Regions from separate parts of the Yersinia massiliensis genome, predicted to be linked through region 2. Evidence: predicted binding sites of a transcription regulator. Region 2 holds the regulator's gene; each other region holds the start of a gene.

Region 1 (10,206 bases), 540 kb from region 2:
AGAGGTAAGATGTTCTATCTTTCAGACCTTTTACTTCACGTAATCGGATTTGGCTAAATATTAGCCGCCCCAGTCACATGTTGACTGGGGCGTTTTTTATTGTGCTTTTGCAACAAAATAGGCGAATTTTTAGTCAGAAAGGAACATTGCGAAGCATAAAGCGTTCGCGCCAAACATGGCGCAGCTTGAGATAATCGTTGTCGTAGTGGGTTTCTTTTTACAGCGCAGACGGTATTTTTACGATCCGACGGTTGTCTGCGCCATTTTAACTTTTGTGGTGGGATGTGTTACTCGTCTTGATCGTCATACTCATCAATCATGACTTCTGGTGGGATCTCGCTGAACCAAGTATCAAGTTTTTCCCGCAACTTATCGACGCCAATCTTTTTCAATGATGAGAAAGCCTCAACCTGAATATCCCCCATAAAAGGAACAATGGCTTCTCGTACCATATTCAGTTGTGCCTTACGAGCACCTGATGCCAGCTTATCTGCTTTAGTCAGTAATAGAAGAACTGGCGTGCCGACGGCAACAGCCCAAGTAATCATCTGTTGATCTAGATCTTTCAGTGGGTGGCGAATATCCATCAACACAACCAACCCTTTCAGGCAGTTGCGTTTCTGCAAATACTCCCCTAGTGCGCGCTGCCACTTGAGTTTCATCTCTTCTGGCACTTCAGCATAACCATAGCCAGGTAAGTCAACCAGACGCACACCTTCAACCACTTCAAATAAGTTAATTAGCTGGGTACGCCCCGGCGTTTTACTGGTTCTAGCCAGGCTTTTCTGGCTAGTTAACGTATTGAGTGCGCTAGATTTACCGGCATTTGAGCGGCCAGCGAATGCCACCTCGATACCTTCATCACGTGGTAGATGGCGGATATCCGGAGCACTGATGACGAAATGTGTCATGTGGTAGTTATAGTTTCTAATAGTCAAAATTTGTCGTCTCCGTGAGAGATAGCTTACATCGGGCGATTATAACTGCATCAGGACCAAAAAAGGGGGTTTATCTTCTTTCCCTTCCGAACTTGCTGCCATAAGAGAGATTGCTTACGCTCGTTGCATCACTTATCAAGGTATGCACATTGGGATTCGGCAGCTTTTTATTTTCCCTAATGAAATTGCCATTTTTGTGAGTTAGCGGTCATTGTCGCGAAAGTTAATAGCCTATCATTGAGGAATTGTTAAGAAAGTCTTTATTAAAATTGAGCTATTCTCATCAAGAGCTATTTCTCTTATAAGTTTTTTTTTGAATAAAAACAAACAGATGTTTGTTTTCTGGTTGCGCGGGATGTGCTAGCAAGGAGCAAATTTACTTAGGATGAGTAGCTGATGCTTAAGGAACGTAATGGATATACGATGAGCCAAGGATGATACACGGAGCGAATGTAAAAGGATGTTCAAGGATGCAGGCCGGAGCGCCGGATGAGTTGCCTCCAAGGTTGGGGGAACGGTAAGGATGGCGTATTGCAGGATGGAGAAACCGGGATGTTATGTAAGTGCAAGGATGCGCTGTAAGGATATCCTTCCGCAGAAGGTGCGAAAAAAGGCGACAGGTTAATCTGCCGCCTTTTTTCTTTCTCTGCTTTCTGCTAGATTCCGGCCCAATCCGATACCCAATATATTTTAAGTTGACGGGTATATACTCAATCCAATTCCATACTCATTAAGAGCACAGGTTATGAAGCAGCCAACTAAAGCACCACGCGCGAATATTGCAGGCCCGAAAAGCTCTGGCACACCAAAGCGCATTAAAAAGACCCGCGTAGAGCTTGATCTTGAAGCGCGTGAGCGTAAACGTCAGAAAAAACACAGTGGCAATCGCTCAGGTGCGAGAAGCAACGTTGAGAGTAGCAATAAGAAGGGGCAAACCCAGTCTCAAGAGAAAGATCCGCGCTTAGGCAGCAAAGTGCCTGTCCCGCTGGTGGTTGATAGCAAGGTAAAAGCTAAGCCAACCACTAAGCCGGTGGCAAAAACCGAAGCTAAACCTCGCCTGACGCCAGAAGAAGAGCTTTCTAAGCTGGAAAATGATGAACGCTTAGATGCATTGCTGGATCGCTTGGATAACGACGAAGTATTGAGCAAAGAAGATCAGGCTTACGTTGATCTGACGTTGGACCGCATTGATGCCTTGATGGAGCAATTGGGTATTGAGCTGGGCGACGATGAAGACGACGAAGAGAAAGAAGAAAAGCCGGAAGATATTTTGAAATTGCTGAAAGGCGGTAATCCAAACGACAAATTTTAAGCGATGCAATGGATCATTCCGACAATAGCCCTACTACTAACATGTTATCTATTGTGGTTATTGGGTAAACTATGGCGGCTGTCGCAACGTCGATCACGTTTGCGCAGCGCTACTGCGGCCAGACAACGAAAACATCTGCCCCTTAATCGGCCCGGTAAGCGCAAATATCGGAAGGAGTGAGCATGTCTGAGCACGCGATAGTTTGGGATTTATCCCTGATTCAAAAATATAATTATTCAGGGCCGCGTTATACCTCGTACCCTACAGCCCTTGAGTTCAAAGAAGATTTTAATGAAACGGCTTTTCAGCATGCGGTAAAGCGTTACCCGCAGCGGCCATTATCGCTGTATGTGCACATTCCGTTTTGTCATAAACTTTGTTACTTCTGCGGCTGCAATAAGTTGGTGACGCGCCAGCAACACAAAGCGGATGAATATCTGGCGGTGTTGGAAAAAGAGATCCGCCAGCGTGCCGTGTTGTTCGCCGGCCGTCAGGTCAGCCAAATGCATTGGGGCGGCGGTACACCCACTTATCTGAATAAAACGCAAATCACCCACCTGATGAATTTGCTGCGTGATAATTTTGATTTCCTGCCCGGTGCGGAGCAGTCGATTGAAGTGGACCCGCGTGAAATTGAGCTGGATGTGCTTGATCATCTTCGTGCTGAAGGTTTTAACCGCCTGAGCATGGGGGTGCAGGATTTCAATAAAGAAGTTCAGCGCTTGGTTAACCGTGAGCAAGACGAAGATTTCATTTTTGCTCTGATTGCGCGCGCTAAAGCTCTCGGCTTCAACTCAACCAATATCGATTTGATTTATGGTTTACCCAAACAAACACCTGAGAGTTTTGCATTTACCCTCAAACGAGTGGCGGAGCTCAACCCTGATCGCCTGAGCGTTTTCAATTACGCCCATTTACCGAGTCTGTTTGCCGCGCAGCGCAAAATTAAAGATGCAGATTTGCCTAGTGCAGAACAGCGGTTAGATATTTTGCAGCACACCATCCGTTTCTTAACCGAATCCGGCTATCAGTTTATCGGGATGGATCATTTTGCTCGTCCAGACGATGAGCTGGCTATTGCACAGCGGGAAGGGAAGTTACATCGCAATTTCCAAGGCTACACCACCCAAGGCGAGAGTGATTTACTCGGTTTAGGGGTTTCAGCCATCAGCATGTTGGGCGACAGTTACGCGCAGAACGAAAAAGAGTTGAAAACTTACTATGCCTGCGTGGAACAACGAGGCAATGCATTGTGGCGCGGCCTGACGATGACTGAAGATGATTGCTTACGTCGTGATGTGATAAAAACGCTGATTTGTAATTTCCAAATCAGTTATCAACCGATTGAACAGAATTATGGTATTCGTTTTGCGGATTATTTTGCTGAAGATTTTGAGCTACTCGCGCCCTTTGAGCAAGATGGGCTGGTGGAGCGGAATGAAAAGGGTATTCGAGTCACACCACGTGGGCGCTTACTCATTCGTAATATTTGTATGTGTTTTGATATCTATCTACGTCAACAAGCGCGTAAACAGCAGTTCTCCCGCGTGATCTGATGATAAAATCCACCCTCAGCGTTGAGGGTGGTCTTCACGTCGAACCGGTGGCAGGATCTCCAACAACTCGTTCCTACTCCATCCCCAGTTCTTTCAACTTACGCGTTAGAGTATTGCGGCCCCAGCCTAACAGGCGTGCTGCTTCCTGCTTGTGGCCTTGAGTGTGGCGCAATGCCGTGGTTAACAGCGTCCGTTCCATCTCGGGTTGTGCTTCTGATAATAAATCTTGATGGCCTGAGCGCAGTGCACGATCTGCCCATTGCGCCAGCAGCGTTGACCAATTATCCGGTGTCCGCTGGCCAGAAGCATCTGGCGTGCTGGTTTCAAACAGCTCAGAGGGAAGGTCTTGGATCAGCACTTCTTGCCCAGCAGCCATCACGGTCAGCCAACGACAAGTGTTTTCCAGTTGGCGAACGTTACCCTGCCAAGGTAGGCGAGTCAGCGCGACTTCCGTTTCAGGGTGCAGATTCTTGGCTTCTACCCCCAGCTCTTTGGCGGCCACTTGTAAGAAATAGCGAGCCAGACGCGGGATGTCTTCACGGCGTTCACGTAGCGGCGGCAAATGTACCCGAATGACGTTGAGGCGATGGAATAAATCCTCACGGAATTTCCCCTCCTGAACCCGTAATTCGAGATTTTGGTGAGTCGCAGCGATAATACGCACATCGACTTTAACCGGCGCATAACCCCCGACCCGATAGAATTGCCCATCAGCCAGTACCCGCAACAGACGAGTTTGCACATCCAGCGGCATATCACCGATCTCATCTAAAAACAGTGTGCCGCCATCAGCTTGCTCGAAACGGCCCTGACGCACCTGATTAGCACCAGTAAACGCGCCTTTCTCGTGGCCAAACAGCTCAGACTCAATCAAATCCTTCGGAATTGCCGCCATATTCAGGGCGATAAAAGGTGCTTTCGCGCGCGGGCTATGACGGTGCAACGCATGAGCGACCAATTCTTTACCGGTCCCTGATTCACCGTTGATCAATACACTGATTGATGAGCGGGACAACCGACCAATGATGCGGAAAACGTCCTGCATCGCCGGTGCTTCACCGATAATATCAGCGGTTGGGCCACTGGCGGGCTGGCTACGTGCAGGTTGCTGCTGCTCTTGATAATGGCTGATGGCTCGTTCAACCAGAGCGACCGCTTCATCGATATCAAAAGGTTTTGGCAGATAATCAAACGCACCTTGCTGATAGGCGCTAACCGCGGCATCTAAATCAGAATGTGCCGTCATTATGATGACCGGGAGCATTGGGTGACGCTGCTTAATCTGCTTTAGCAGTGCCAATCCATCCATGCCAGGCATACGAATATCTGACAACAACACATCTGGGGTTTGAGTCGCCAATGCATCCAACACCTGATTAGCGGTATCAAATGTTGCGCAGTTCAGACCGGCTCCTGTCAGTGCGCGTTCAAGCACCCAGCGGATGGAGCTATCGTCATCGACGATCCAGACTATCCCTCGTTGCATAGAAACCTCACTGGCGAATAGGCAGGTAAACCGAGAATTCGGTGTGTCCCGGCCAACTGTTAAATTCAATTTTACCCGAATGTTGATCGATAAGATTTCGGGCAATCGATAAGCCAAGGCCCGTACCGCCTTCGCGACCACTTACCATTGGATAAAAAACGGTATCTTGTAATTGCGTTGGTATACCAGGGCCATCATCTTCAATATCAATTCTTGCCGCTAAACGATAGCGCATGCCGTGAAGAGTGACCTGAAAAGCGGTGCGCGTGCGTAGAGTAATGGTGCCACCTGCTTCACCCAAAGCCTGTAATGCATTGCGGGTGATATTCAGCAGCACTTGTTCAATTTGGTCTGGATCATGGGCCAGCTCCGGCAAGCTCGGATCATAGTCACGGATTAACGTCACATTATCGGGTTTTTCCAGCGAGACTAACTGGCAGACTCGTTCAGCGACCTGATGGATGCTTTGCGTTACATGCTGACCGGGCCGTTGTGGGCCTAATAAGCGGTCAACCAAATTACGTAAACGGTCAGCTTGTTCGATGATCACTTTGGTGTATTCCAGCAACGCCGGATCAGGCAATGCCTTGGACAATAATTGAGCTGCTCCACGCAAGCCGCCCAATGGATTTTTGATTTCGTGAGCCAGCCCTCGCACTAAATCACGGGCTGCAACTTGCTGTGCATGCTGCAATTGCTCTTGGCTTAGCCGACGTTGATTATCCATCGGTGCCATTTCCAGCAGTATAAAACCTTCCGGCAGTGATTGTGCCGTCAGTGACAAAATATGCGCGCGGCCATCAACAACAAGCGTCACTTCGTTATCGGTAAAACCTTGCCCAGTCTCCAGACTTTCCCGCATCAAAGTGATATTCAGGGAAAAATAGCCTAATAGTTCAGGGAGGGGTGTACCGAAAAGTTTACGAGAGCTTTGCGCCAGCAGTTGTTGCGCAGCAGGGTTGGCATAATGAATTGCCAGAGAGTCATCTAATAGCAGAATGCTATTAATGAGAGAATTAAGGATCTGCCCAGCATCGGGCAGCGTGCCTGTTGCCATTACGCAGACTCCTGCACATTTTAGGTGCATCAATACCCTTTATCATCGACATTCACGGCTATCGCGCGAATTCAATTGTCTTGGGTATAATTGATTAGCTATTTGAAAGGTGGAGAAAAAAGCCCATCTAAAGATGGGCCAAAAGTTTCCACGGCAACAAAAAAACTAAAGCTAAAACTGAAAATTAAACGCTGTAATACAGTTCGAACTCAACTGGGTGCGGAGTCATACGAACGCGGTCCATTTCTTCTTTACGCAATTCGATATAAGCATCGATAGCGTCGTCAGTGAACACGCCACCACGGGTCAAGAACTCGCGGTCTTCGTTCAATGCAGCCATTGCTTCGTCCAGTGAACCTGCAACTTTTGGAATCTCTGCTTCTTCTTCCGGTGGCAAGTCATACAGGTTTTTGTCCATCGCATCACCAGGGTGGATTTTGTTGATGATGCCATCAAGGCCAGCCATCAGCAGTGCTGCGAAGCACAGGTATGGGTTAGCAGCTGGATCCGGGAAGCGCGCTTCAATACGGCGTGCTTTCGGGCTCGCAACCACAGGGATACGAATAGATGCTGAACGGTTACGGGCAGAGTATGCCAACATGACCGGCGCTTCGTAACCTGGGACCAAACGCTTGTAAGAGTTAGTCGTTGGGTTAGCCAAGGCGTTGATTGCTTTAGCGTGCTTGATAATACCGCCGATGTAGAACAGCGCCATTTCAGACAAGCCTGCGTATTTGTCGCCAGCGAACAGGTTAGTCCCGTTCTTGGACAAAGACATGTGGCAGTGCATGCCTGAACCGTTATCACCAAACATTGGTTTTGGCATAAAGGTCGCTGTTTTACCAAATGCGTGTGCCACGTTGTGTACCACGTATTTGTAGATCTGAATTTCGTCAGCTTTTTTGGTCATGGTGTTGAAGCGGGTAGCCACTTCGTTCTGACCTGCTGTGGCGACTTCGTGGTGATGCGCTTCAACCACCAGACCCATTTCTTCCATGGTCAAACACATGGTAGAACGCAGATCCTGTGAAGAATCGACTGGAGGTACTGGGAAGTAACCGCCTTTCACAGCTGGACGGTGGCCTTTGTTGCCGCCTTCATATTTAGTGCTTGAGTTCCATGCGCCTTCGATATCATCGATAGCGACGTGTGAACCACGAATGCTGCTACCAAAACGAACGTCATCGAACAGGAAGAATTCTGGCTCTGGCCCGAACAGGACGGTATCGGCGATACCTGAAGATTTCAGGAAATCTTCAGCACGTTTAGAGATAGAACGTGGGTCACGGTCATAACCTTGCATGGTGCCTGGTTCAAGGATGTCACAACGGATAATCAGTGTGGAATCTTCGAAGAACGGGTCCATAACAGCGGTGCTGGCGTCTGGCATCAGTACCATGTCGGATTCGTTAATGCCTTTCCAGCCACCAATCGAGGAGCCATCAAACATTTTGCCTTCTTCGAAAAAGTCAGCGTTGACTTGATGAGCTGGAATGGTGATGTGCTGTTCTTTACCTTTGGTATCGGTGAAACGCAAATCAACAAATTTTACTTCGTGCTCATTCAGCATCGTCAAAACATGTTCAGCGGACATACTTATATCTCCTGGATTTGTCATAGTCGTCGTCGTGGAACGATTACCGTGTATTACTAATAGGGTTATGGCCTTCGTATCACTCAAAACAGCAAACTTGTCACTATTTATTTCGTACAGTTATTCGCGCTAACGAATCATGCTAAAATACATTGCGAAATCTATGCCAACTTTCCAAACCCCCCGTTTATGCCATATCATACGGGGTCTACTGATAGTCAGTATGCACCAGGATAGCAATATTGCACTGTTCTGGTGCTTCATTTGCGCCATTGAGCACTATAATGGTGCAAGAATGGGCCGGGAGGCTATTTTTGCACCGTGAAAGGGATCACAAACTAACCGCCGTTAGGTTGTTTATAAGAGAAGTTTGTGATCTTGTTTAGTCCCTCGCTTATTACGTGTACAATAGCGCGCTATTTCTAAATGCCTGAGGCAAAAAAGCTGTGATCGAGAATCTGCGTAACATCGCCATTATTGCGCACGTTGACCATGGGAAAACTACCCTGGTCGATAAGTTGCTACAACAATCTGGTACTTTCGGTGAACGTACTGAAGCAACTGAACGTGTAATGGACTCCAACGATTTGGAGAAAGAGCGTGGGATAACCATCCTCGCGAAAAATACCGCCATTAACTGGAAAGACTACCGCATCAACATCGTGGATACCCCAGGACACGCCGATTTCGGTGGTGAGGTTGAGCGTGTAATGTCTATGGTTGACTCTGTGCTGCTGGTCGTCGACGCAATGGATGGCCCGATGCCGCAGACCCGTTTCGTGACCAAAAAAGCATTTGCTCATGGTCTGAAACCTATCGTGGTAATTAACAAAGTTGACCGTCCGGGCGCGCGTCCTGATTGGGTTGTGGATCAGGTGTTTGACCTGTTCGTGAACTTGGATGCTACCGACGAACAACTGGACTTCCCTATCATCTATGCATCTGCATTGATGGGTATCGCCGGTGAAGACCACAATGATATGGCGGCAGACATGACCCCGCTGTATCAAGCAATCGTTGACCATGTGCCTGCGCCAGACGTAGACAGCACCGGTCCATTGCAGATGCAAATCTCCCAGTTGGACTACAACAACTACGTAGGTGTTATCGGTATCGGCCGTATCAAACGTGGTGTCGTTAAACCTAACCAGCAAGTGACTGTTATCGATAGCGAAGGTAAAACTCGCAACGGTAAAGTCGGTAAAGTACTGGGCCATATGGGTCTGGAACGTATCGAAACCACACTGGCTGAAGCGGGCGACATCATTGCTATCACCGGTCTGGGCGAGTTGAACATCTCTGACACTATCTGTGACGTGAATGCTGTTGAAGCATTGCCAGCACTGTCTGTAGATGAGCCAACTGTGACCATGTACTTCTGCGTTAACACCTCTCCGTTCTGTGGTAAAGAAGGTAAGTACGTGACTTCACGTCAGATCCTTGACCGCCTGAATAAAGAGTTGATCCATAACGTTGCACTGCGTGTTGAAGAAACTGAAGACGCTGACGCATTCCGCGTATCTGGCCGTGGTGAACTTCACCTGTCGGTTCTGATCGAAAACATGCGCCGCGAAGGTTTCGAGCTGGCTGTATCTCGTCCTAAAGTTATCAACCGTGTTATCGACGGTCGCCATCAAGAACCATTTGAAAGCGTAACGTTGGACATCGAAGAACAGCACCAAGGTTCAGTCATGCAAGCCATGGGTGAGCGTAAAGGTGATGTGAAGGACATGGTTCCAGATGGCAAAGGTCGTATTCGTTTAGACTATATGATCCCAAGCCGTGGCCTGATTGGCTTCCGTACTGAATTCATGACCATGACTTCAGGTACTGGTCTGCTGTACTCCACATTCAGTCACTACGACGATGTGCGTCCGGGCGAAATCGGCCAACGTCAAAACGGCGTACTGATCTCTAACGGCCAAGGTAAAGCAGTTGCATTCGCCTTGTTCAAACTGCAAGACCGCGGCAAACTGTTTATCGGTCACGGTACAGAAGTGTATGAAGGCCAGATTATCGGTATTCACTCACGTTCTAATGACCTGACTGTAAACTGTCTGACCGGTAAGCAATTGACCAACATGCGTGCATCCGGTACTGACGAAGCAACCACTCTGGTTCCTTTCCTGAAGAAAACGCTGGAACAGGCTCTAGAATTCATCGATGACGATGAATTGGTTGAAGTGACCCCGCAATCAATCCGTATCCGTAAGCGTCATCTGACGGAAAACGATCGTAAGCGTGCAGGTCGCGGTCCTAAAGA
Region 2 (10,206 bases):
ATCAATACATTAATGACGATTTCACTAATGCCTGCGAAGCCATATTTCATTGCCATGGCAAAGTAGTCGTCATGGGAATGGGGAAATCAGGTCATATTGGTTGCAAAATTGCCGCTACGTTTGCCAGTACGGGAACGCCAGCATTCTTTGTCCATCCAGCAGAAGCCAGTCATGGCGATCTCGGTATGGTAACACCACAAGATATCGTGTTAGCCATCTCCAACTCAGGCGAATCAAACGAGATTCTTGCGTTAATCCCTGTCCTAAAGCGCCAAAAAATCACATTGATCTGCATGAGCAATAACCCTGAGAGCACCATGGGTAAAGCCGCCGATATTCACTTGTGCATAAAAGTCCCACAAGAAGCCTGTCCACTGGGGCTCGCCCCCACAACCAGCACCACCGCCACCTTAGTGATGGGTGATGCACTCGCGGTAGCACTATTACAGGCACGCGGCTTCACTCAGGAAGATTTCGCGCTTTCACATCCGGGCGGAGCACTTGGGCGCAAGTTGTTATTACGAATCAGCGATATCATGCACACTGGTGCAGAAATACCACATGTCAGCCCTGATGCCTCATTACGCGATGCATTACTGGAGATTACTCGGAAAAATCTGGGTTTAACCGTAATCTGTGACGATTTGATGATGATTAAAGGTATCTTTACCGATGGTGACTTACGCCGGATATTCGATATGGGCGTTGATTTAAATCATGCGAAGATCGCAGACGTGATGACCAGTGGCGGCATTCGAGTTCGTCCAAACATGTTGGCAGTCGATGCACTCAACCTGATGGAATCACGTCACATCACCGCAGTGTTGGTGGCCGACGGTGACCAATTGCTCGGCGTGGTGCATATGCACGACATGCTAAGAGCCGGTGTCGTTTAACAAAGGAAAAATTATGAGCAGCACCGTCTATTTGGACACATGCTACGGCCCCGTGGCCGAGAGCGTCATGCAACGTGCAGAAAACATTCGTCTGCTCATTTGTGATGTTGATGGCGTGATGTCTGATGGTCTGATTTACATGGGTAACGATGGCGAAGAGCTGAAAGCATTCAACGTCCGTGATGGTTATGGTATTCGCTGCCTGATAACCTCGGGTATTGAAGTAGCTATTATTACGGGCCGTCGCGCCAAATTACTGGAAGACCGCGCCAACACCTTAGGCATTACCCACCTTTATCAAGGACAATCTGATAAACTGGTGGCTTACCATGAATTATTGCTAGCATTAAACTGCCAACCTGAGCAGGTGGCGTATATTGGCGATGACCTGATTGATTGGCCAGTCATGGCCCAAGTCGGGTTATCTGTCGCGGTGGCGGATGCCCATCCGTTACTTCTTCCCAAAGCACATTACGTGACGCAAATTAATGGCGGGCGCGGTGCAGTACGTGAGATATGTGATTTGATTTTATTGGCCCAGGATAAACTCGACGGTGCCAAAGGATTGTCGATATGAGTAAAACAAGGCTATGGATAACCCTAGCGCTAGCATTGATCGTTTTGGCTTTGATTGGTTGGAATATGTCCGGCTTCAATCAGCAAAGTATGCCAACGGAGGCAGACAATAATGAGCCATCGTCGCAAAGCCAGCATACGGTGACAGTGGTATTTAATCCGGTCGGGCAATTGAATTACAAATTAGTGGCAGAGGAAGTTCAGAACTTCAGCGCCCAAGAGCTGACTTGGTTTACTAAACCGGTCATGACGATGTTTGACGAGAATGCCGTTGCCACTTGGACAGTTCGGGCAGATCGCGCCAAACTGACCGACGATAAAATGCTGTATTTATATGGTCATGTTGAGGTCGATAGCCTGACACCCGATGCGCAATTGCAAAAAATTAGAACCGATAACGCCCAGGTTAATTTGATCACTCAGGATGTGTCCTCAGACGATGAAGTGACCCTCTTTGGGGTTGGATTCAAGTCTAACGGCATGAAAATGCGTGGTAACTTGCGGGATAAAACCGCTGAGCTGATTGAAAAGGTTAAAACCTCTTATGAAATCCAAAAATAACATTCGCCTTCTTTTACTTGCCAGTTCACTTTTGGCCACCAGCCTGCCAGCGCTGGCTTTAACGGGTGATACCGATCAGCCCGTCATGGTCGATTCTGCCAAGCAAGCGTTGGATATGGAGGCGAACACCGTCACCTTTACCGGCAATGTCGTTATCAAACAAGGCACCATTGAAATTAAGGCCGATAAAGTGGTTGTCACCCGCCCTGGCGGTGACCAAAGCAAAATGGTCATCGAAGGCTACGGCAATCCTGTTACCTTCTACCAAATGCAAGACAGCGGTAAACCCGTCAAAGGCCACGGTCAAAAATTGCGCTATGAAGTCGCGAATGATTTTGTGGTGTTGACTGGCAATGCTTATCTGGAGCAACTTGATAGTAATATCAAAGGTGACCGCATTACTTATCTGGTGAAAAAACAGCAGATGGAAGCCTTCAGTGATAAAGGCAATCGCGTCACAACCGTATTATTACCGTCCCAATTACAAGACAAAGGGCCAGCAGCGTCAGGCCAAAAGAAGAGTAAGTAATCATTTATGGCAACATTAATCGCAGAAAAGCTGGCTAAGGCGTACAAAGGCCGTAAAGTGGTCGAAGACGTGAGCCTGAGTGTAAAGTCAGGTGAGATTGTGGGTCTGCTGGGGCCAAACGGCGCGGGTAAGACCACCACCTTTTATATGGTTGTCGGCATTGTCCAGCGTGACGCCGGGCGTATTGTGATTGATGATGAAGATATCAGCCTCTTGCCTCTCCATGAACGCGCCCGTCGCGGCATTGGCTACTTACCGCAGGAAGCCTCAATCTTCCGCCGTTTAAGTGTTTTTAATAACCTGATGGCGGTGCTGGAAATCCGTAAAGATCTGACGACTGAACAGCGGCAAGAACGGGCTGACGAGTTGATGGAAGAGTTCCATATCACGCATTTACGTGACAATCTGGGGCAATCGCTGTCTGGTGGTGAGCGTCGCCGTGTGGAAATCGCCCGTGCGCTGGCAGCAAATCCTAAGTTTATTTTGCTGGACGAACCGTTTGCGGGTGTTGACCCCATTTCAGTTATCGATATTAAAAAAATTATTGAGCATCTGCGCGACAGTGGTTTGGGTGTACTCATTACCGACCATAACGTGCGCGAAACGTTAGACGTTTGTGAGCGGGCTTATATTGTAAGCCAGGGCCACTTAATCGCTCATGGCACACCACAGGAAATTTTGGCTGACGAACAAGTCAAACGCGTGTATTTAGGTGAAGAGTTCCGTCTCTAATCATCTACCGATGCTCGTAACAAGGCCGTTTCGCCAGTCATAAAGGAAAATTGATACCGCATTATGAAGCAAGGTTTGCAACTCAAGTTCAGCCAACAATTGGCAATGACTCCACAGCTTCAACAGGCCATCCGTCTGTTGCAACTTTCTACACTTGAACTCCAGCAGGAGATTCAGTTAGCGCTGGAGAGCAACCCACTGCTTGAGCAAACTGACCCTCATGAAGAGGTAGACACCAAAGAAACAGTAGACAGTGAATCGCTTGATACTCGCGAAGCGCTGGAACAAGCCGATATGCCTGAAGAGTTACCTCTCGATGCCACTTGGGATGAGATTTATACCGCAGGTACGCCATCAGGCACAGGCAATGATTACAGCGATGATGAGTTGCCCGTCTATCAAGGTGAAACCACCCAAACGCTACAAGACTATCTTATGTGGCAGGTGGATCTCACGCCCTTCTCTGAAACGGACGCAGCTATCGCGACCTCAATTGTCGATGCTGTTGATGAAACAGGCTATCTCACCGTCCCGCTGGAAGATATTCTGGAAAGTATGGGGGGCGAAGACATTGCACTGGACGAAGTCGAGGCCGTTCTCAAGCGGATCCAACACTTTGATCCTATCGGCGTGGCGGCGCGTAACCTGCGCGAATGTCTGTTAGTACAACTCTCGCAATACGCCAAAGACACCCCCTATCTTGCCGAAGCGCGTCTGGTGGTGAGTAATTATCTGGATTTGCTAGGTAACCATGATTTCCGGACAATGATCCGTTTAAGTCGGCTAAAAGAAGATACACTTAAGGGAGCGATAGCCCTGATCCAGTCACTGGATCCGCGCCCTGGCCAGTCGATCAATACAGGGGAATCTGAGTATGTTATTCCCGATGTTTTGGTCCATAAAGACAAAGATAAATGGACGGTCGAGCTAAATGCCGATAGCATTCCACGCCTAAAAATTAATCAACACTATGCTGCAATGGGTAGTAATACCCGCAATGATAGCGACGGGCAGTTCATCCGCAGCAATCTGCAAGAAGCAAAATGGTTGATAAAAAGCCTTGAAAGCCGCAATGAAACACTGCTCAAGGTTGCACGTTGTATCGTAGAACAGCAGGTCGACTTTTTTGAAAATGGGCCTGAATTTATGAAACCCATGGTGCTGGCGGATATCGCCCAAGCCGTCGATATGCATGAATCGACAATTTCTCGAGTGACGACGCAAAAGTTCCTGCACAGTCCTCGCGGGATTTTCGAGCTGAAATATTTCTTCTCCAGCCACGTCAATACTGAGAGCGGGGGCGAAGCCTCTTCGACAGCAATTCGTGCACTGGTGAAAAAATTGGTTGCGGCAGAAAACCCTGCCAAACCCCTTAGCGACAGTAAACTGACCACGCTTTTGTGCGAACAAGGCATCATGGTGGCACGGCGTACCGTCGCGAAGTACAGAGAGTCGTTATCCATCCCGCCGTCAAATCAACGTAAACAGTTGGTTTGACCTGAACTGAGAAGGAAGACACTATGCAGCTCAATATTACCGGACTTCATGTCGAAATAACCGATGCATTACGCGAGTTTGTTACCACTAAATTTGCCAAACTTGAGCAATATTTTGATCGCATTAACCAGGTGTATGTGGTTTTAAGTGTCGAAAAAGTTAAACAAATTGCAGAAGCGACGGTACATGTGAATGGCGGCGAGTTGCACGCAAGTTCAGAGCAGGAAGACATGTACGCAGCTATTGATATTTTGGTTGATAAGCTGGCTCGCCAGTTGAACAAGCATAAAGATAAATTGAAACAACATTAAGAATCCTAGTCGTTAGTTTATCTAACGGCGGTTCTACCCTCGCTACATAGCCTGGCTCTACCGACTATCCGTAGAGTCAGGCTTAAAACAGCGCTTAAGTGAAAGATGAGATGACCAACGATCCAGCATTGCAATTAAGCTCGGTATTAAATATCGAGTGCACCAAAAGCTCCGTACATTGCTCCAGTAAAAAACGGGCTTTGGAAATTATCAGCGAGTTAGCTGCCAAACAGCTTAACTTGCCTTCACAGGTCGTTTTCGATGCTGTATTGACCCGCGAACGTATGGGCAGTACAGGCATTGGCAGTGGCATCGCGATACCTCATGGCAAGTTAGAGGAAGACACACTGCGTGCAGTGGGCGTATTTCTCCGTTTGGAACAACCGATTGCCTTCGATGCTATTGATAATCAACCTGTTGATCTATTATTTGCCTTGTTGGTTCCGGCAGATCAATGTAAAACTCATTTACACACTTTATCTTTAGTGGCCAAGCGATTAGCTGATAAAACAGTATGTCGTCGCCTACGCGCAGCACAAAGTGATGACGAGCTTTATCAGATCATGACCGAATTACCGCCAGAGACAGCGTAATCAGTGCTATCTGTTTTAATTGTCATGTTCTGCTCATATAGCCGGAATACAGAATCTTAATGTATATCCAATAGATTTCTCGCTGTCAGAAAGTGCTCAACACACTGGCAACTTGAAAGATGATAGGTACAGATACCAAGGGGAGTCACTCACATGGTGCTGATGATTGTCAGCGGCCGTTCCGGTTCAGGGAAGTCTGTTGCTTTGCGCGCATTGGAAGATATGGGCTTTTACTGTGTCGATAACTTGCCTGTGGTTCTACTACCACAATTGGCGAGCACGCTTGCCGATAGAAATATTTCTGCTGCGGTAAGTATAGACGTGCGCAATATGCCTGAATCACCTGAGGTATTTGAGCATGCCATGACTCAGTTGCCAGACAGCTTTTCGCCGCAGTTGCTTTTTTTAGATGCTGACCGCAATACCCTGATTCGTCGCTACAGTGATACCCGTCGTCTGCACCCGCTGTCGACTAAAAACCTATCATTAGAAAGTGCTATCGATGAAGAGAGTGATCTGCTGGAGCCTTTGCGCTCACGGGCGGATCTGATTATCGATACCTCAGAAATGTCAGTGCATGAGTTAGCTGAAATGCTGCGTACTCGCCTATTGGGTAAACGCGAGCGTGAGCTGACGATGGTGTTTGAGTCCTTTGGCTTTAAGCACGGCATTCCCATTGACGCTGATTACGTCTTCGACGTGCGTTTCCTACCAAACCCACATTGGGATCCAAAATTACGCCCAATGACCGGTTTGGATAAGCCGGTTATCTCCTTCCTTGATCGCCACACCGAAGTGCATAACTTTGTTTACCAGACGCGTAGCTACTTAGAACAATGGCTGCCGATGCTGGAAACCAATAATCGCAGTTATCTCACGGTAGCCATTGGTTGTACTGGCGGTAAGCACCGCTCAGTCTATGTTGCTGAACAATTGGCTGATTATTTCCGCGCGCGTGGCAAGAATGTGCAATCACGTCACCGCACTCTGGAAAAACGTAAATAATGACCATCAAACAGACTGTTGAAATCAAGAACAAGTTGGGGATGCACGCCAGACCCGCGATGAAGTTGTTCGAATTGGTTCAGAGTTTTGATGCAGAAGTGATGTTACGTAATGACAGTGGGACCGAAGCTGAAGCCAGCAGTGTGATTGCACTGCTGATGCTAGATTCAGCCAAAGGCCGTCAGATTGAAGTCGAAGCGACCGGCCCTGATGAGATTCAAGCACTGGCTGCGGTGATTGAGTTGTTTAATTCGGGGTTTGATGAGGATTAGGGGGCACACGGGGTTAAGGATCGGATCTGGTTTCTGTTGAGGGCTGGATCTGGTTTGGTTGAGGACTGGATCTGGTTTCGGTTGATATTCGTTCGGTGGTCACTTTATCTGTGTCGCCTCAACCGAGTCGGGCCGCAGGGCGGCGGCCCAACACCCGCGCCTTTGCGCGAAATATTGTGGCTTCGCCATTCCCTCCTACAGCTTGCCGGCTTATCGAACCGGCGCTGACTCGCTCCCAGCTCGACAGCCCCTTTCGCCGCGTCCATGCGGCTCATTCGGCCTGCAATCTTTGTCGGCAATATTCCTGATTGCGCTCAAGGTCAAAACCCACAATTCACAATCCAAGATCCAAGACCCAAGACCCAAGACCCAAGACCCAAGACCTAAAAACCATGGTTTTGATTTTGAAGTTTAAAAGCACATTTGAGCTGCCGAGTGAAGAGAGAAGGCAAGGAAAACGGGCAGGACGCCCGTTTTAGGCGTCGCGCGGAGGGACCCGCGTAAAGCCGTCCGTCAGCCGAAACGATGAGTGAGGGAATCCACGCAGTGGACAAGCGATACGTGCGCAAGCGCAGGGTTCCAAGGGGTCACGCGCTTGTGACCCATTGGCGGTTGAGGCATCAGAGCCAAGGTGATCGCCGATCTCATGTCAACCGAACCGATCACCTAATCGAATCGAATATCAACAAAAAAGTAATCGTTTGCTAATCATAAAAAATGCGGCTTTTACCCCTTGCAGAGAAAAATCACGCGAGTATAATTCGCCACAATTTGCCGGGAGATATGATGAAAAGCTGCTTAGATTTCGCTCTACATCGTCATTTTGTTGAAAATGACCAGCCAGCAGGCAGCCAAGTGCCTTGGTCTCTCCCGTTGCTAAACCGATCCCGTAAGGCCCCTCATTGAGGGGCTTTTTTTTGTCTGCCGATCGGCACTGAATTTAACATTACTGCGTAAAAACTGAGCATACCCAATCTGCCAATAAAAAGATAACGGGTATAAAAACACCAGGGTAGCCCGCGACCACGGGCAGTCACACAGGAGAGCGAAAATGGCCAACCCGTTGTATCACAAGCACATCATCTCAATTAACGACTTATGTCGCGATGAACTGGAACTGGTATTGCGCACCGCCGCCAGCCTAAAAAGTCGTCCGCAACCTGAGCTGTTAAAACACAAAGTGATCGCCAGTTGCTTTTTCGAAGCTTCGACCCGCACCCGCTTGTCATTTGAAACCTCGATTCATCGGTTGGGTGCATCGGTGGTCGGTTTCTCTGACAGCAGCAACACCTCGCTGGGCAAAAAAGGCGAGACACTCGCAGATACCATGTCGGTCATCAGCACCTATGTCGATGCCATCGTGATGCGCCATCCACAGGAAGGCGCGGCCCGCTTGGCAGCACAGTTCTCCGGCAATGTCCCCGTGGTCAATGCAGGTGACGGAGCAAATCAACACCCAACACAAACGTTACTCGACTTATTCACCATTCAGGAAACCCAAGGGCGGCTGGATAACATCAATATTGCCATGGTCGGTGACCTAAAATATGGCCGCACCGTGCATTCACTGACGCAAGCGCTGGCCAAATTCGATGGCAATCGCTTCTTCTTTATCGCCCCCGATGCACTGGCAATGCCTGCTTACATCCTGCAAATGCTGGATGAAAAAGGAATTGAATACAGCCTGCATGAAAGCATCGAAGAAGTGGTCGCCAATCTGGATATTCTCTACATGACCCGTGTACAAAAAGAGCGCCTTGATCCGTCAGAATATGCCAATGTCAAAGCGCAATTTGTTCTACGCGCGTCGGATTTGAATGGCGCACGCGATAATCTCAAAGTCCTGCATCCCCTGCCGCGGATTGATGAAATCACTACCGATGTCGATAAAACGCCTTATGCCTACTATTTCCAACAAGCAGGTAACGGGATTTTCGCACGTCAGGCGCTGCTGGCTCTGGTGTTAAACGCTGAATTGGCTCTTTGAGGGAGGATTGAACATGACTCAAGATTACAAACTACAGGTTGAAGCGATCAAATGCGGCACCGTGATTGACCATATTCCGGCGCAAATCGGCTTCAAATTATTGTCGCTGTTCAAACTGACCGCCACAGACCAACGTATTACTATCGGCTTAAATCTGCCCTCTAAGCGTTCAGGCCGTAAAGACCTGATTAAGATAGAAAATACCTTCCTGACCGAACAGCAAGCCAACCAATTGGCGATGTATGCGCCAGATGCCACCGTCAACCGCATCGATAACTACGAAGTAGTGAAGAAATTGACGCTGAGCCTGCCAGAGCGGATAGACGGCGTTCTCACCTGCCCAAACAGCAACTGCATTAGCCACAATGAACCGGTCGACTCCAGCTTCAAAGTGAAAGCCAGTCAGGGTGAAATTCACCTGAAATGCCAATATTGCGAGAAAGAGTTCGATCATCAGGTCGTGTTGCAAGCAGATTAAGCACTGTAAACGAATTAGCACGGCAACCCGCAGCAAACTGAGTTCGCGCCGGTTGCCGTTATTCATCCCAGCTTTATAATGGCAGAGATAATAATATCCCATTGATCTCATCAGGCCGTTTACGTGCCTGTTAGCGAAAGATGAAGGGGACCTCTTTTCCGCATTACATAAATCAGGAGTCTACATGTCACGCATTATCAGCACTGAACAAGCCCCTGCCGCTATCGGCCCTTACGTCCAAGGCGTTGACCTTGGCAGCATGATCCTGACTTCCGGCCAGATCCCCGTTGATCCTAAAACCGGTCTAGTGGCCGACGATGTTTCTGCACAAGCTCGTCAGTCGCTAGAAAACGTCAAAGCCATCGTTGAAGCTGCGGGCCTGAAAGTTGCCGATATCGTGAAAACCACGGTATTCGTGAAAGATCTAAATGATTTCAGCACCGTTAATGCCACTTACGAAGCGTTCTTTAATGAGCACAATGCGCCATTCCCTGCGCGCTCTTGTGTTGAAGTCGCTCGTCTGCCAAAAGACGTCAAAATCGAAATCGAAGCTATCGCAGTACGTCGTTAATTCTGATGTCATTGCGAATACGGCTGGTGATTGCCAGCCGTTCTTGTTCTCATGCGTCAATATCGCCCCTCTTTCCGGATGCGCTATCGCAGACCATCACCCTGCTGATGTCCTCATTTTCTGCCCATAAATAAAGCACCCTGCTCACCAATTGCACCCTAATAGTGCTAAATTTGTACTAACCCCCCTTATTTTGCC
Region 3 (10,206 bases), 1.8 Mb from region 2:
CATCGTCTTTCAGCTTTAACGGAGGCCAGCGAAATTCTGGTGATGCAACACGGCGGTGTGATGCAGCGTGGCGCACATAACTTATTGGTCAATCAATCGGGTTGGTATCGCGAGATGTACCGTTATCAGCAATTAGAAGCTGCGCTTGATGATGGTGAACCGGAGGCTAAAACGGATGAGTAAGTCTCAACAAGTTTCGCCGACGGTAAAGTTTTTGCCAGTATTAAAACTTTGGCCGACATTAAAACGCTTACTTTCCTACGGTTCCCCATATCGTAAACCATTAGGGTTAGCGGTATTGATGCTATGGGTCGCCGCTGCCGCTGAAGTCAGTGGCCCACTCTTAATCAGCTATTTTATTGACCATGTAGTGGCAAAAGGCACGCTACCCCTCGGTTTAGTCGGTGGGTTAGCGGTGGCATATTTACTGCTGCAATTACTGGCTGCTTCATTGCACTATTTTCAGGCATTACTGTTTAACCGTGCTGCCGTCGGGGTCGTTCAGCGGTTACGCATTGAAGTCATGGATGCTGCTTTGCGCCAGCCCCTCAGTGCATTTGATACCCAGCCCGTGGGTCAATTGATTTCCCGCGTTACTAATGACACTGAAGTCATCAAAGATTTATATGTGATGGTGGTATCAACGGTACTCAAAAGTGCGGCATTAATTGGCGCGATGCTGGTGGCGATGTTCAGTCTAGATTGGCGCATGGCGTTGATTTCGATCTGCATTTTCCCCGCAGTATTGGTGGTGATGGCTATCTACCAGCGCTATAGCACACCCATAGTCAGGCGTGTTCGGGCTTATCTCGCTGATATCAACGACGGTTTTAACGAAGTTATCAATGGTATGGGTGTCATTCAGCAATTCCGCCAGCAAGCACGTTTCGGTGAGCGTATGGATTCTGCTAGCCGCGCGCATTATATGGCGCGGATGCAAACATTGCGCTTAGAAGGTTTTCTATTACGTCCCTTGCTGAGTTTGTTCTCTGCCATGGTGCTATGCGGTTTGTTACTTCTTTTCGGTTTTAGCCCTGAAGGTTCGGTTGGGGTAGGGGTGTTGTATGCGTTTATCAACTACCTTGGTCGGCTTAATGAGCCATTGATTGAACTGACGTCTCAGCAGTCAATCTTGCAACAGGCAGTCGTCGCTGGGGAGCGTATTTTTGATCTGATGGATCGCGCTCAACAAGGCTACGGAACAGATGACCGTCCGCTGACCAGCGGCCGCATCCAAGTGAATAATGTCAGCTTTGCTTATCGTCACGATAAAATGGTGCTGCAAAATATTTCGCTTGAGGTACCTTCACGCGGGTTTGTCGCTCTGGTCGGGCATACGGGCAGTGGTAAGAGTACGCTGGCTAATTTATTAATGGGCTATTATCCGGTGCAGCAAGGCGAGATATTGCTTGATGGTCGACCGTTGTCCGAGCTATCCCATCAGACTTTGCGCCAAGGCGTTGCCATGGTGCAACAAGACCCTGTGGTGTTGGCCGATTCCTTTTTTGCCAATGTCACCTTAGGTCGTGACATTAGCGAGCAGCAAGTTTGGGATGCTTTGGAAACGGTACAGCTTGCGCCATTGGTTCATGCGCTACCTGATGGGTTGCATAGCCTGTTAGGGGAGCAGGGCAATACCTTATCGGTTGGGCAAAAACAGCTACTCGCGCTGGCTCGGGTATTGGTACAAGCACCGCAAATTTTGATTTTGGATGAAGCAACCGCGAACATTGATTCTGGTACTGAACAGGCCATCCAACGGGCATTGCAGCTGATTCGGAAAAAAACCACTTTAGTCGTGATTGCTCATCGCCTCTCAACTATTGTCGATGCCGATACCATCTTAGTTCTGCACCGCGGTGTGGCAGTTGAGCAAGGTACGCACCAAGAGCTGCTCGCGGCTCATGGCCGTTATTATCAAATGTACCAGTTGCAGCTAGTCAGCGAAGATTTAGCTGCCATTGACCAATTAGAAAGCGCAGTAAATTAAAGGGTAAGCTGCGGGGCCAAATGGCCTCGCTTTCTTTTAGGCGCAGCACGTCAAACTCCTTTTCCATCGAAACACCCTGCAAATGCACCAAAATCTGGAAAAATAGCGTCTATAGCGCACCAATATCTTGCAGCCTAATCACGCATCGATACGTCCGTGCACTTTTGTGACGCGTGTCGCACTAATTTGGTGCGCAAAAAACACACAGCACTATCAGTCCAACGCCATCGTATCTGGGTTGCCTATCTCAACCGCCCTCTGATCGCCATTTTTAGACTAATTCTCTGCAATTAATATTTATGGCATAGCCTTTGCTTTATCTATTTCGTGGAGACTTAAATTCGACTTAATTCGAGAAGGGGCAAATATGAAGCTGGTTACCGTGGTGATCAAACCATTCAAGCTGGAGGATGTGCGTGAAGCCTTATCCTCTGTGGGTATTCAGGGGCTGACCGTAACCGAAGTGAAAGGATTTGGTCGCCAAAAAGGACATGCAGAACTCTATCGGGGAGCTGAATACAGCGTTAATTTCTTACCCAAAGTTAAAATTGATATTGCCATTGCTGATGATCAATTGGATGAAGTCATTGATGTGATCAGTAAGGCTGCCTATACCGGCAAGATTGGTGATGGCAAAATTTTCGTTGCTGAATTGCAACGTGTTATTCGCATCCGTACTGGTGAAACAGACGAAGCAGCACTGTAATTTGCAGGCTCAAATTTAGTGAATAGGGATGGGTTGATGATGAAAAAACTTTTATCCGTGTTGGGCCTGAGTGCGGTAGCGATGCTGCCTTCTTTGGCAATGGCTGCTGAAACGGCTGTAGCTGACAAAGCTGATAATGCTTTTATGATGATTTGCACCGCGTTGGTGCTGTTTATGACCGTACCCGGTATTGCCCTGTTCTACGGCGGCTTGCTGCGTTCCAAAAACGTATTATCGATGATGACGCAAGTCACTGTCACTTTCGCACTCGTCTGCGTGTTGTGGATTCTCTACGGTTACAGCTTAGCCTTCAGTGCGGGTAATGCTTTCTTCGGTGGCTTTGAAACGGCGATGTTGAAAGGCATCGGTTTGACCAGTTTAAGTGGCACGTTCTACCAATATATCCATGTGGCATTCCAAGCTTCATTTGCCTGTATCACTGTTGCACTGGTAGTCGGTGCGTTCGCTGAACGTATTCGTTTCTCTGCGGTGCTGATTTTCGCGGTATTGTGGTTCACCTTCTCTTATCTGCCAATGGCACACATGGTGTGGGGCGGTGGTTTCTTGGCAATGGACGGCGCGTTGGACTTTGCGGGTGGTACAGTGGTGCACATTAACGCCGCTATTGCAGGTCTGGTCGGTGCTTACTTGCTTGGCAAACGTGCTGGTTTTGGTAAAGAGGCATTTAAGCCACACAACTTGCCAATGGTCTTTACCGGTACTGCGATTCTGTATATTGGTTGGTTCGGCTTCAACGCGGGTTCAGCGAGTGCCGCTAATGAAATTGCTGCCCTTGCGTTCTTGAATACTGTAGTCGCCACAGCGGGTGCCATTCTTTCTTGGGTATTTGCTGAGTGGATTTTACGTGGCAAACCTTCATTACTGGGTGCCTGTTCAGGTTGTATCGCAGGTTTGGTTGCGATTACGCCAGCGGCAGGGACTGTGGGTGTAGGTGGTGCGTTGATTATCGGCTTGATCGGTGGTGTTGCTGGCCTATGGGGTGTGGTACTACTGAAAAAATGGCTGCGAGTCGATGATACATGCGATGTGTTCGGTGTCCATGGCGTATGCGGGATTGTCGGTTGTATCCTGACCGGTGTCTTCACTTCCGCTTCATTGGGTGGTACAGGTTACGCCGCTGGCGTCACTATGGGTCATCAAGTTGGTGTACAGTTGTTCAGCGTTGGTGTGTGTTTGGTCTGGTCCGGTGTTGTTGCATTCGTTGCCTTTAAAATTGCTGACTTGATTGTGGGTCTGCGAGTACCAGAAGAGCAAGAACGCGAAGGTCTGGATGTGAACAGCCACGGTGAGAATGCTTACAACCAATAAGAATATTAGTCAGAAAGATGTTTGTTAGACGGTCGAAACAGACTGAGATGTAAAAGATAAATAATAATGATGATGGGCAGAAGGGGCGATGGAAACATCGCCCCTTTTATTTATTGAGTACTACCGTTATTGAGCAGCACCGTTATTCAATATCACCGATGTAAACGAATAACACCTTCCTGCACGGTAGACGCAACCAACACACCTTGCTGATTGTAGATCTGTCCACGTACAAACCCGCGAGCACCAGAAGCTGATGTGCTTTCTACGGCATACAACAACCAGTCATCCAAACGGAACGGACGGTGGAACCACATCGAGTGGTCAATAGTGGCAATCTGCACGCCAGGTTCTAGGAAGCCAATACCATGTGGTTGCAGCGCGGTGGGGAGGAAATTAAAGTCTGAAGCATAGCCCAGTAAATACTGATGAACTCGGAAGTCATCGGGCATCTCGCCGTTGGCACGGAACCAAACATAGCGATTTGGCTCTTCTACCGAGCCTTGCAGTGGGTTATGGAATTTCACGGGGCGCATTTCAATGGGCTGGTTACCAATAAACTTCTCGCGCACTTTTTCAGGGATCAAATGTGCAAATTGACGTGCTATGTCAGTCTCTGACATCAAACCATCCGGCTGTGGTACGTTCGGCATGGTGTTTTGATGCTCAAACCCGTCTTCCTGACTTTGGAACGAGGCGGTCATGTAGAAGATAGGTTTACCATTTTGAATCGCGCTGATCCGTCTGGCGCTGAAGCTGGTGCCATCACGCAACGTTTCTACGTCATAGATAATAGGCTTGCTACTGTCCCCTGGACGGAGGAAATAACTGTGAAATGAGTGAACGATGCGATCAACAGGGACAGTTTGTTTGGCGGCATAAATCGCCTGACCGACGACCTGTCCGCCAAAAACTTGGCGTAAACCGAGATCTTCACTTTGGCCACGAAAGATCCCTTCTTCAATTTTTTCCAGATGGAGTAGATCGAGCAGTTTTGCTAATGGCTGGCTCATGATTGTGGCCCTTGATGATGAGTACTGCCACAGTGTGCTGAATCTGTTGGGGGTGCGTCAATATATTGCTGTGATCCCGGTTGTGTTTATCTACATATTTTAAGGAATCGTCTGATAAATGGCTGAATCTTGGCGTAAACGGTCAGTATCAGCAGATCGTGCTATAATTAGCTTGCTAGGTGGTTGAAGCCACTTATTAAACGCGGGCTTATTCTGTGAATAGTCAGCATCTTAATAATAAGAAGGAGTGCGACCTATGAAACCTTGGCAATCCATAAAATTTTGGCAAATAGCGAGTGGGGCAGCACTTGTGATGAGCTTAACCGTCGGTGCGCAACAAGGGGTTGAAGTACCGGTTCCTGCGCCTGCTGGTGCAGCGACGGCAGCGCCTATTGCACAACCTGCGGTGCAGGGGACATTGAACATCCGCGAGCGCATTGCATTGCCACCTGATGCCGTTGTGACGGTGACGCTGTCGGATGCTTCATTGGCTGATGCACCGTCACGGGTCATTGCTCAGAAAGCCATTCGCACCGAGGGTAAGCAGGCTCCGTTTACATTTACGCTGCCATTTAACCCCTCAGATATCCAACCTAACGCGCGCGTTATTGTCAGTGCGGCTATCACCCATAACGGACAGTTAATGTTTATCACGGATACTTTCCAAGAAGTGATAAATCATGGTGCGGGTACACAGGCCAATATAACGTTGGTCCCAGCCACTGCTGTTGCGATAGAAACGGTTCCGGCGACCACCTCAAGTGAGGCGACAATACAGTAGTTGAGATTGCTGACAATGTGCCTGTTGTGGCGAGAATAAGCAGATCGTAAAGACGCCGTAAAATCATCCCTGATGGCTCGAGCCACGCCATCCTTGGCGCGGACGCTTTACTCTTCGGCTTGTTCTCGCCGTTTGCGATAGGGGCTGCTGGTATTTGTCAACAGTCTGGTCGTTTTTGGTTGTTATGCGTCGTGATTGGACGTTTTCAGTCGTCACTGCATTCCTACTATGCGGTGGCGCTGATCTTAACGGTATTGCCAACGATAGCGTTGTAAATCGATTCTACCCGTTACCTCAATTTCAATGCCTTCGTCCAATAAGGCGTTTTTTTGCCTAAGATAATCATCACCAATTAGCGATATTTCACCGTGTCGGTTAATGACTCGATACCATGGCAATGCAGAACCTTCCGGTAAACGCTTTAAAACGCCACCAACTTGACGCGCTGCTCTAGGTGAACCAATTAGCCGCGCGATATCCCCATAAGTCGTCACCTGCCCATAGGGAATTGCGGCAACCACTTGGAATACCCGTTGGCGAAAGCTGTCCATTATTGGTGGGTTATCATGCTCATCCTGATTTTTCGACATGGCTGGATTACTCTGACTTTTAGGATGGTTTTCAATAATACGACGGCATCATATTGGGTTGTATTATCGCCACAAAAGATAGCTTCGCACGAAATAAATAACAGTGGCGATGATATTTTTGTTGGAATAAATGCTGAGCTAAAGGTGAGTGAGCAATAATCCACCGGTTAGCTTGTGTTACCTTGCTATTTGGCGGGGCATGGCTGATAATGCCCACCGCTCCAGAGTACAAGGAGCCGTCAACGTCAATGGAGGTCCTGTTGGTTCTCCCGCAACACTAACTTGTGAACTCGGTCAGGTCCGGAAGGAAGCAGCCGCAGCAGGCGAGGTGTGTGCCGGGATGTAGCTGGCAGGGCCTCCACCATTTCAGCTAACTGCATGATATTCATCATGTTATCCCCTTGTTCTTTGCATTGAACGGCAGTGATATAACTTTTGTTTATCACCTAAGGCGCTAATCAATGTAGTTCAATCACCTATACGTGGTACGGGAAAGGGGTTGCTCGCTATTGTCGGGTTGATAGATGCCCTTAAAATACAGGGCAACATCACCCAATGGGTTGATCAGTTCAGCACTGAGATTTCTGTTATCTCCATGAGCTTTCCCTCGCCACAGTTGATTACAACTCGCTTCAGATCCCGGCTCACTTCAGGTACTTCAGCTTTTACCGCATGAGGTGTAATCATCTGCGATACCATTGCGTCGGCGGGTGGTGGGACGATTTTGAGATCCAACGTTACAATAGCAGGATTGAGCTCTGTTTCACCATGCTCAAGCGTAACCTCATACCCACCTGTAGAAGTCTCAACCTCACCCAACACGATAAGCTTGGCTGGACCGGACTGTTGCATATTGACAGATGCCTTCCATTCGCCGGGTGATAGGGCTCGGCATTGCGCGGGTATTTCAGCCGCAGCAGTGCTGGTACTCAACATCAAGGATGTCGTCAACACGCTAACGAGTATTAGTGCAGTTTTGTCCAACATAGTCTATATCTCCTAAATAATCGCAAGTGATTGATTTTAAAAACCCGTTCTGATGGGGCTGGGCATGCTGAAAAATAAAGTTTTGTAATGAAATTCTTACATTGAAACGGCTGCGATACAACTTTTGTGTATCAGTTGGGACACATAATTAATGTCGCATCATATGCTTTCCCATCACGGAATTTTGTCCTGTCGTAGAGTCTACCTGACACCTCGGAAACGCGACGAAATTCGAATTTTTTTCACACATCCAGAAAATATAGAATACTCAAATTTGATTGAATTTGATGAAACTATTGTAAATGAAATATAAACGACACATTAAGTTTAGATGATCTTAATCAACTAATTACCACTTATTTTAATCCGCCTAATAGGTGGCTTTAAGTCAATGCATTGAATTTAAATTGAAATAAATTAATTCGATATGGCTGTAGGAAGATTCATACAAGAAGGGGTGGCGTGATCCTACATTATTGTCTTACTGGTTGGTGATATATTTCTCTAGAAGTAACCAAGATGTTTTTTTCATAAAAATAAAAGAAAGAGTGAATTTTTAATAGAAATTCACGAAGGTTATTATTTTCTATTTTTTAGTTTTTCACCGAGCAACCAGGACATTAATATGAAGAATTCCCCAGCTAAAACGTTTAAAAAGAAAAGAATAACAATTATCATTTCATTGGCGGTGGGTTTGTTTAGTACCCCTGGTTTTGCCGGATGTAATTTAACCATTTGTACTGACACAACTTTTTGGGACGGTATTTTTGGGGATGATTACTCTATCACTAATACATTTGATTTAGTTTCCAGTCCGACTAATGCTGTTGTCGGGTTATATAAGAACCAAGCTGGTGAGATGAAGTTTGGCAATAATCTCTACATCAGTGTATCGGGCAACAAAGCTGATGCCATACAGGTAAAATCAGGGGCATCTGCTAATAATCCTGCCATCATTACTGTGGGCAATAATGCCACTATTTACGCATTAGGGGCTTCGGGTGACGGCATAAATGCGGGAAACAACACCGGTTCAAGTCTCATTACACTGGGTAGTGATGCTGAGATTTTCGCTAAGTATGGTATTGGTGTACGTGCCAACCTGACCAATACCGCAGGGCAGTATAATAATATTGTCTTGGGCGACAGGGCTAACATCACAACCGAAGGTTCAGGATCTAATCTTCTTGATGGTCTAGGTTATGGTGTTTATGCCGGTAACCGTGAGATGGGGGATTCTGGGCAAACAGGATCGGCCAGTGTGACTCTCGGTAAAGATAGCTCAATCACCACCTCTGGTAATTCTGCTGATGGGATTTTTGCCAATAAAAGTGGCGTAGTAAATCTAGGTGATGGCACCAAGGTGACGACCAGTGGTACAAATGCCAACGGTCTAAAAGCAAGTACAGGGCTTTATACTAATACCAGTGGCGGCATTATTAATATACTGGGCGGCCTGACAATTAATGTCAGTGGCAGTAATTCTAATGCCATTTACGCTACGGGTACAGGGTCAGAAATAAAGTCTTATGATGCTGTTAATCATCAATCAACTACCGGTGTTTTCAATGTTGACGGTAATATTCTGGCAGAAAAAGGTGGCTTAATTGACTTGAACCTTGCTGAAGGTTCTGTTTTTAGCGGAGCGACTAAAAGTCTTGGCAGTACCAGCAGCAATAATGGCATTATTAATCTGGCAATGAGTGGTAATTCCAGTATCTGGAATATGTCTGGCAATTCAGATCTGACCTCATTGAATTTAGCCAATGGCGCCATTGTCAATTATGTTGATAACAGTTCTACCTTTAAAACACTGACCGTGACGGGGAATTACCACAGTGATGGCGGCTATATCTATTTTAATACTGCGCTGAATGACGATACTTCTGAAACCGATAAGCTCTTAATTGAGGGCAACACCTCTGGGACCACTTACGTCGTGGTACGGAATGCGGGTGGGGCGGGTAATGAAACCCTAGAGGGTATTGAGTTAATTCGGGTCAATGGTGATTCTGATGGTGAATTTATCCAATCAGGTCGTATTGTTGCTGGTGCTTATGATTACAGCCTGAATCGTGGGCAGGATAACAGCTTAGGCCGCAGCCATGATGGTAAGAGCAGCCACTGGTATTTAACGAATGTTTCAGCTCCGATCGTTACACCGGTCGACCCGCCTGAGACAGTCGACCCCACACCTCCGGTTGAGGTAGGACCGAAACAGAAAGTTGAGCGCCCAGAAGCCAGTGGTTACTCCGCCAACCTAGCCGCAGCAAACAATATGTTTGTCACACGTTTGCATGATCGTGTGGGGGATACTCAATATATCGACGCCTTTACGGGTGAGCAGAAAGTCACCAGTCTGTGGATGCGTAATGAGGGCGGGCATACTCGTTCTAGAGACAGCTATGATCAATTAGGTACCCAGAGCAACCGCTATGTATTGCAACTGGGGGGAGATATTGCTCAGTGGAGTAACAATGATGTGGACAGTTTCCATCTGGGCATCATGGGGGGCTACGGTAACAGTAAAAGCCGGACCGAATCCCGTTTATCCGGTTACAGCGCGCGCTCCTCTGTCGATGGTTATAGCCTTGGCATGTATGGCACTTGGTATGCCAATGAGGCCGACAAGTCGGGTTTATACGTGGATAGTTGGGCGCAATACAGCTGGTTTAATAACCGAGTTGAAGGGCAGGATCTAGCAACTGAAAGTTATAAGTCCAGTGGTGTTACAGCCTCAATTGAGAGTGGCTATACCTTTAACGTGGGCGAGAATACCACTAAAAATGCGACCTATTTTATCCAACCTA

The links. The regulator sigma-54, encoded in region 2, starts transcription at its own class of promoters, with help from an activator protein. The targets are predictions, from matches to a motif close to GTTGGCACANNTTTCGCTNT.
Region 1: the regulator sigma-54 is predicted to act here: its motif matches at 8,095-8,114, upstream of glnA (glutamate--ammonia ligase).
Region 3: the regulator sigma-54 is predicted to act here: its motif matches at 2,289-2,308, upstream of glnK (P-II family nitrogen regulator).

What each region holds. Positions count from the first base shown of each region.
Region 1 is NZ_CP028487.1:4,905,007-4,915,212, reverse strand. Features, by position in the region: gene yihA (ribosome biogenesis GTP-binding protein YihA/YsxC) at 288-938, opposite strand; gene yihI (Der GTPase-activating protein YihI) at 1,684-2,250, shown strand; gene hemN (oxygen-independent coproporphyrinogen III oxidase) at 2,433-3,806, shown strand; gene glnG (nitrogen regulation protein NR(I)) at 3,880-5,292, opposite strand; gene glnL (nitrogen regulation protein NR(II)) at 5,300-6,349, opposite strand; gene glnA (glutamate--ammonia ligase) at 6,534-7,943, opposite strand; gene typA (ribosome-dependent GTPase TypA) at 8,390-10,206, shown strand, end outside.
Region 2 is NZ_CP028487.1:454,755-464,960, reverse strand. Features, by position in the region: gene kdsD (arabinose-5-phosphate isomerase KdsD) at 1-896, shown strand, start outside; gene kdsC (3-deoxy-manno-octulosonate-8-phosphatase KdsC) at 910-1,473, shown strand; gene lptC (LPS export ABC transporter periplasmic protein LptC) at 1,470-2,033, shown strand; gene lptA (lipopolysaccharide ABC transporter substrate-binding protein LptA) at 2,017-2,562, shown strand; gene lptB (LPS export ABC transporter ATP-binding protein) at 2,569-3,294, shown strand; gene rpoN (RNA polymerase factor sigma-54) at 3,358-4,791, shown strand; gene hpf (ribosome hibernation promoting factor) at 4,815-5,102, shown strand; gene ptsN (PTS IIA-like nitrogen regulatory protein PtsN) at 5,213-5,695, shown strand; gene rapZ (RNase adapter RapZ) at 5,849-6,700, shown strand; gene npr (PTS phosphocarrier protein NPr) at 6,700-6,972, shown strand; gene pyrB (aspartate carbamoyltransferase) at 8,024-8,959, shown strand; gene pyrI (aspartate carbamoyltransferase regulatory subunit) at 8,973-9,437, shown strand; gene ridA (2-iminobutanoate/2-iminopropanoate deaminase) at 9,622-10,008, shown strand.
Region 3 is NZ_CP028487.1:3,592,286-3,602,491, reverse strand. Features, by position in the region: gene DA391_RS16870 (SmdA family multidrug ABC transporter permease/ATP-binding protein) at 1-183, shown strand, start outside; gene DA391_RS16865 (SmdB family multidrug efflux ABC transporter permease/ATP-binding protein) at 176-1,990, shown strand; gene glnK (P-II family nitrogen regulator) at 2,358-2,696, shown strand; gene amtB (ammonium transporter AmtB) at 2,736-4,025, shown strand; gene tesB (acyl-CoA thioesterase II) at 4,178-5,038, opposite strand; gene DA391_RS16845 (YbaY family lipoprotein) at 5,295-5,819, shown strand; gene DA391_RS16840 (MGMT family protein) at 6,065-6,409, opposite strand; RNA gene ffs (signal recognition particle sRNA small type) at 6,668-6,764, shown strand; gene DA391_RS16825 (hypothetical protein) at 6,974-7,396, opposite strand; gene DA391_RS16820 (autotransporter outer membrane beta-barrel domain-containing protein) at 8,022-10,206, shown strand, end outside.